Linked DNA regions of Caballeronia sp. LZ062. The protein of the gene in region 1 interacts with the protein of each later gene in a pairwise test. Links are inferred from orthologs where the notes say so. Each region holds a gene or a part of one and is shown on either strand. Other genes may lie near its edges. The genes, in order: P9239_RS04880 and purT.

What was found.
Region 2: the proteins of P9239_RS04880 (region 1) and purT interact in binary tests that used the Escherichia coli proteins (3 or more experiments, as listed by UniProt). The link is inferred for Caballeronia sp. LZ062 from one-to-one orthologs.

Annotation. Positions count from the first base shown.
Region 1 is NZ_JARTWB010000001.1:1,060,302-1,063,530, forward strand. The notes cover bases 268-3,179. They hold P9239_RS04880 (farnesyl diphosphate synthase), read left to right. Parts: upstream 268-1,235; coding sequence 1,236-2,123; downstream 2,124-3,179. Other genes in these bases: P9239_RS04870 (aromatic ring-hydroxylating dioxygenase subunit alpha), read right to left, coding at 268-601; P9239_RS04875 (exodeoxyribonuclease VII small subunit), read left to right, coding at 922-1,239; dxs (1-deoxy-D-xylulose-5-phosphate synthase), read left to right, coding at 2,213-3,179. In the rest of the region: more of P9239_RS04870, read right to left, coding at 1-267; more of dxs, read left to right, coding at 3,180-3,229.
Region 2 is NZ_JARTWB010000002.1:1,620,076-1,623,382, reverse strand. The notes cover bases 239-3,228. They hold purT (formate-dependent phosphoribosylglycinamide formyltransferase), read left to right. Parts: upstream 239-1,104; coding sequence 1,105-2,352; downstream 2,353-3,228. Other genes in these bases: P9239_RS13630 (MliC family protein), read left to right, coding at 2,590-2,979; P9239_RS13635 (DUF6726 family protein), read left to right, coding at 2,393-2,563; P9239_RS13645 (hypothetical protein), read left to right, coding at 768-1,115; P9239_RS13650 (META domain-containing protein), read right to left, coding at 274-822. In the rest of the region: P9239_RS13655 (DNA translocase FtsK), read right to left, coding at 1-88. UniProt on the Escherichia coli protein: Involved in the de novo purine biosynthesis. Catalyzes the transfer of formate to 5-phospho-ribosyl-glycinamide (GAR), producing 5-phospho-ribosyl-N-formylglycinamide (FGAR). Formate is provided by PurU via hydrolysis of 10-formyl-tetrahydrofolate.

The DNA.
Region 1 (3,229 bases):
CGAGGCCCGGATGGAAAGGCGCGACGTGGTAGTCCTCCAGATAGACCTCGATGAAGGTCTTCCAGTTGTAGTTGCACTCGTGGACTTCGACGTGATCGAACATGAAGCCCGAGAAATCGAAGTGACGCGCCGTGCCGAGCTTGGCGAGATCGGCCGCGACGTTGCGGCCCTGCGCTTCGAAGAGCAGCCCTTGCCAGTTCTGCAGCGGCGTGGCGCCCAGATTCAGGCACGGTTTGTCCGCGAAATGCGGCGCGCCCAGTAACTGACCGCTCAGATCGTACGTCCAGCGATGCAGCGGGCAGACGATGTTGTCCGCGCTGCCGCGCCCGTTCAGCATGATCGCCTGACGGTGACGGCACACGTTCGACAGCAGCTCGATGTCGTTTTGCTGGTTGCGGACGAGCACGCGCCCTTCGCCCTCGCCCGGAAGCGCGAAATAGTTCCCCGCTTCGGGGACCATGAGTTCGTGCCCGATATAGCGTGGACCTTGCTTGAAAAGTATGTCGAGTTCGCGCGTAAGAAGCGCTTCGTCAAAGTAAGCCGTGACTGGCAGTTGACTATGAACAGCCTTCAACTGCAATGCATTGCTCAGATTGGACATTCCCACTCCCGATGAAGACGTGAAAGCAGTGAACAACCCAACCATCGAAGATTCGATTTAGGGAGCCCGCGATTATACCGAAATCCGCCTCGCTGGGGCGCATAAGGTCTTGATTTGGGTATAAATTGTCGTCAGAGTTCCGACAAAAGCGCATTTCGCAGACATTGCGCAAGCCCCGTTCCCCGTGCTTTCGCCGCCGCAGCGCATAGCTGGGGACGGCGCGCGCCGATGCAGCACGCGCACGGGATGCGGGTCGAAAAATTAGCTTTTGCCGTAGAATGTGCGACTTGGTTCCAATTTTCACCGCACATCCACGATTCATGGCGAAGACCGCAGAAGACGCAACAAGCGAAGAAGCCCGCGCCGATGCGCCGGGCGCGGACGCCTCGCCGCCTCCGCAGAATTACGAAGCGGCGCTGGCCGAACTCGAATCGCTCGTCGCGCGCATGGAAGAGGGCGCGCTCAGCCTCGAGGAATCGCTTGCGGCGTACCGCCGAGGGGCGGCGCTTGTAGGCTTTTGCCAACAGCAGCTCGAAAAAGTCGAGCAGCAGGTGCGCGTGCTCGACGGCGAGACGCTCAAACCGCTGCCTGGCGACGTTCAGCGCGCGACGAACGACAACGGGGACGACGACCTATGACTTTCGAACAATGGATGCGCGGCACGCTCGACCGCGTCGAAACCGCGCTCGAGCACTATCTTCCCGGCACGGACATCGCGCCGGCGCGTCTGCACGAAGCCATGCGCTATGCCGTGCTCGGCGGCGGCAAGCGCGTGCGTCCGCTTTTGGTTCACGCGGCCGGCGAACTCACGGGCGCGCGGCCGCAGGCCGTCGAAGCCGCGAGCGCCGCGCTGGAAATGATCCACGTCTATTCGCTCGTGCACGACGACATGCCCGCGATGGACGACGACGCCCTGCGTCGCGGCAAGCCCACGGTACACATTCAATATGACGAAGCGACGGCGCTGCTCGTCGGCGACGCGCTTCAGTCGCAGGCGTTCATTGCGCTGACGGCAGAGGGCAATGGTCTGTCGGATCGCCAGCAGGCTGCGCTCGTGCGCGAACTGGCGGTCGCGAGCGGCTCGGTCGGCATGGCCGGCGGGCAGGCCATCGACCTCGAAAGCGTCGGGCGCAAGCTGTCGCGGCCCGAACTGGAAACCATGCATCGCAAGAAGACGGGCGCGCTGTTGCGCGCGTCGGTGCGCATGGGCGCGCTTGCAGGCGACGAGCTGGGCGCGGACGTGCTCGCCGCGCTCGATCAATACGCCGCCGCCGTCGGGCTCGCGTTTCAGGTCGTCGACGACATCCTCGATGTCACGGCGGACTCCGCGACGCTCGGCAAAACCGCCGGGAAGGACGCGCAGCACGACAAGCCGACCTACGTGTCGATCATCGGTCTCGATGCGTCGCGCGAACTCGCGGCACAGCTTGGCCGCGACGCGCACGCCGCCATCCAGCCGTTCGGCGCGCGCGCCCAGCGCCTCGCCGAACTCGCCGACCTGGTCGTGAACCGGGCGCACTAATTGTTGAACGCGTGACGAAGCCCACGGCGCGAAAGGTCAAAGTCAATCGTGCCGAACGAATCACGCCAGTTTTCCTAAATGGGACGACGATGTACGACTTGCTGAAAACAATCGACGATCCGGCCGATCTGCGTGCCCTCGATCGACGCCAACTGCAGCCGCTTGCCGACGAACTGCGGGCCTACGTGCTCGACAGCGTGTCGCAGACGGGCGGCCATCTGTCGTCCAACCTCGGCACGGTCGAGCTGACGATCGCGCTGCATTATGTGTTCGATACGCCGAACGACCGCATCGTCTGGGACGTCGGTCATCAGACGTATCCGCATAAGATCCTGACCGGACGCCGCGACCGGATGCCGACGCTGCGCCAGCTGAACGGCATATCGGGCTTTCCGCGCCGTAGCGAATCCGAATACGACACCTTCGGCACTGCGCATTCGAGCACGTCGATTTCGGCCGCGCTCGGCATGGCCGTCGCGAACAAGCTGCAAGGCGACAACCGCTATTCCATCGCCGTGATCGGCGACGGCGCGATGACTGCCGGCATGGCGTTCGAGGCAATGAACAACGCGGGCGTTGCCGACGACGTGCCGCTGCTTGTCATCCTCAACGACAATGACATGTCGATTTCGCCGCCGGTCGGCGCGCTGAACCGCCATCTCGCGCGTCTGATGTCGGGCCGCTTCTATGCCGCCGCGCGCGCAGGCGTGGAGCGCGTGCTGCGCGCCGCGCCGCCGGTGCTCGACCTCGCGCGCAAACTCGAAGAGCACGCGAAGGGCATGATCGTGCCGGCCACGCTTTTCGAAGAGTTCGGCTTCAACTACATCGGCCCGATCGACGGGCACGATCTCGATTCGCTCATTCCGACGCTGCAGAACATCAAGGAACTGCGCGGCCCGCAATTCCTGCACGTCGTCACGAAGAAAGGTCAGGGCTATAAGCTCGCGGAAGCCGACCCCGTGCTCTATCACGGTCCCGGCAAGTTCAATCCGGCCGAAGGCATCAAGCCCTCGACCGCACCGTCGAAGAAAACCTACACGCAGGTTTTCGGCGAATGGCTCTGCGACGCCGCCGCGCAGGATTCGCGCGTGGTCGGCATCACGCCG
Region 2 (3,307 bases), on another replicon or contig:
CCGGCAGCGCCGATTTGACGACGCGCCAGAAGAGAGCGAGAAACCAGACGACTGATGCACCGAACCAGCCGAGAACTACCGTGTGCATGCTAGGGATCGAACCAAGGTTGGATGAGACGGATGAATTGGCCGCCCAGCGCGTGTGCCGCGCAGGTGCCGGGCATATGGATCGAGCAGTTTAACGGGTGACGGCTAAACCCGACGCGCATGGCGTAAGCGCGCAACACTTCGCGTTCGATGTGTCCCGCGCGAGCCGGGCGCGGCAACGGCGTGTCATTCAGCGCGCTGCGCGAAGACGAGCACGGCGCCGTTATCGAGCGTCAACTCGAGCGTTTGCGGCGGATTCATCTGCACGCCGCTCTTCGACACATGAGCCAGCGCGTCGAGATAAGGCTGCTCCGCGGCGCCGCCTACACTCGATGGACAGGCCATGCGCGTGCCGGCGAGCGAGCCGAAGCTCAGCTTGCCGTCCTTGAGGTCATACGTGCTGGTGTACCGGTTGCAGCCCGAAAACCCGCTCGCACGCCGGCGGCCGCTCTCTGTCGAAAGATCGAGCGTGATCGGCTGACTGGCCACCGCGCGGCCCGGCAGGGCGTGCGGCTGGCCGTTCGCCTCCGTCCAGTTCGTCAGTTCCCAATGCGTGTCGTCGAGCAACTGCGTTGCGGCAGGATTGTAAGGATCGGTGGGCGGCGCGCTCGCGTCCGAATGCTTCGGCATGGCACACCCGCTGATGACACTGGCTACCGAAACTGCGACGCTCGCGCACAGTGCGAGGCCTGCCCGCGAGCGTAAAGAAGAAGCGCGACGAAGAAGCGAAGACATCGATCGATCCGGAACTGGCGAAAGCCGTAAGGGTACCGCAGGCGTCGTACGGTTTGTCCAGCGTTGAGATGCAACAAATCATTCGCCGCGCGGAAGGCTCGAAAGAAGCGCGGGAATTTGCCGCCCGGGCACGAGTCCATATCGCTTGTCAATATGCCGAACGGCAGAGCGTTCACGCCCGGCGCTGCGTGTTAACATCGCCGCCAATCATTGCAATCAATCGGTTTTTAGCGCGTGAAAGGCGCCAGGCCGACGCACAACCGAATCGATTCTGGAGCACGCATGCAGACTGACCAACCCGGCGCGAACGCAGCGCAGGACATCGCCTCGCGCATCGGCACGCCGCTTTCTTCCGGCGCCACGCGCGTCATGCTGCTCGGCGCGGGCGAACTCGGCAAGGAAGTGATCATTGCGCTTCAGCGGCTGGGCGTCGAGGTCATCGCGGTCGACCGTTACGCGAACGCGCCTGGGCATCCGGTCGCGCACCGCGCGCATGTGATCGACATGACCGACCCGGCCGCGTTACGCGCGCTCGTTGAAAGCGAGAAGCCGCATCTGATCGTGCCTGAGATCGAGGCGATCGCCACCGATGCCCTCGCCGAAATCGAGGCGTCCGGCATGGCGACCGTCATTCCGACAGCGCGCGCCACGCAACTCACGATGAATCGCGAAGGCATTCGCCGGCTGGCCGCCGAGACGCTCGGTTTGCCCACATCGCCTTATGCGTTCGCGCAATCGCTCGACGAGATGAAGGCAGCGATCGCGAAGATCGGCTTTCCGTGCGTCGTGAAGCCCGTCATGTCGTCGTCGGGGAAAGGGCAGTCGGTATTGCGCAGCGACGCGGACATTGAGCCGGCGTGGACGTACGCGCTGGCCGGCGGGCGCGTCAATCACGGCCGGGTGATCGTGGAAGGCTTCATCGACTTCGAGTACGAAATCACGCAGCTCACGGTGCGTGCGGCCGATCCCGAGACCGGCGCGACGCAGACTTACTTTTGCGAGCCGATCGGCCACGTTCAGGTGGCGGGAGATTACGTCGAGTCGTGGCAGCCGCAAGCCATGAGCGCCGCCGCGCTCGCGAAAGCCCGCGACGTCGCCGCGAAGGTGACGACGGCGCTCGGCGGGCGCGGCCTCTTCGGCGTGGAACTCTTCGTGCGCGGCGACGACGTATGGTTTTCCGAAGTCAGCCCGCGTCCGCATGACACGGGTCTCGTCACGCTCGCGACGCAGCGTTTCTCCGAATTCGAGCTTCACGCGCGCGCCATTCTCGGCTTGCCGGTGGATACGTCGCTGAGCACGCCGGGCGCGTCGGCGGTCATTTACGGCGGTCTCGACGAAGCCGGGATCGCGTTCGAAGGCGTCCGCGAGGCGCTTGCCGTGCCGGGCGCAGACCTGCGGCTTTTCGGCAAGCCGGAGAGCTTCGCGAAGCGCCGGATGGGAGTCGCGGTGGCGACGGGCGCCGATACGGACGAGGCGCGCGAACGGGCGAAGCTGGCGGCGTCGAAGGTACGGCCGGTTTCGACGAACTGAGACGCGCCTCGCGCTTGGCGCAGGTAACAGGAGCAAGACATTGAAACGCTTATTGTTTGTCGCGCTGGTCGCGGGATGCGTCGGGCTTTCTGGCTGCGGGCTCGCTGCCGCGCCGTGCCGGATCGCATCGGCGGGCTTGAAAATCGTGCCGGTCGTCGGCCATGTCGCCGCAGCGCCGACCGACGCGTGTGCCGATGTCATCGACCCTTGACCGGCTAGCGCCGCCAGCATCAGACAATGAACAACGTAACGATGAACAAGCTCCTCGCATTCTTCGCCACTACGCTACTTGCAATGTGGGCGTTGGCTACGCCGTCCGCGCACGCGATGCCGCTAACCGTTCCGCAAATCCAGGCGGCATCGACGCACACCACGCGCTACGACTGCCGCGACGGCAAGAGCATCACGGTCCAGTACACGAACACGCGCAACCGGCAGAGCTTCGCGGCGCTGACTGTCGACGGGCGCAAGCTGCTCTTCGTCAACGTGATCGCTGGGTCGGGCGCAAAATACGCCGCCGATCAGTACGTCTGGTGGACCAAGGGCAAGCAAGCCAACCTCTACGACGAGATGGCCGCGAAAGATTCACCGCCGCTGCTCGCGGACTGCCAGGCGCGCGAGAAGTAGGGCGGAAGCGGGACGGCGGACGCGGCTGCGTGGACGTAGAGACTTGCGTCCGGGCCCTTTGGCATGCGGTGCTACAATGTGCGGCTTTCCCGCAGCGAAAGTGCCGCCGCCGCGACGGCGCTTCGCTTGCGCCAGGGCGGCCGCGCAGCGCCGCTGCCGGCGAACTTCTTTGCGCGCCGTGTCGTTGAAGCGTCATTGAAGCTGTGTTCCATCCAGGTATGAGTCGCGTTCGGCTGGAAGGCGGCGGGACGCAGGCGTCAGCCGCCCACGCCCGATGGCCGGCTGCGTTGCGAGCCGCGCGCCAAGGCACGCATCATGCGCACGAATA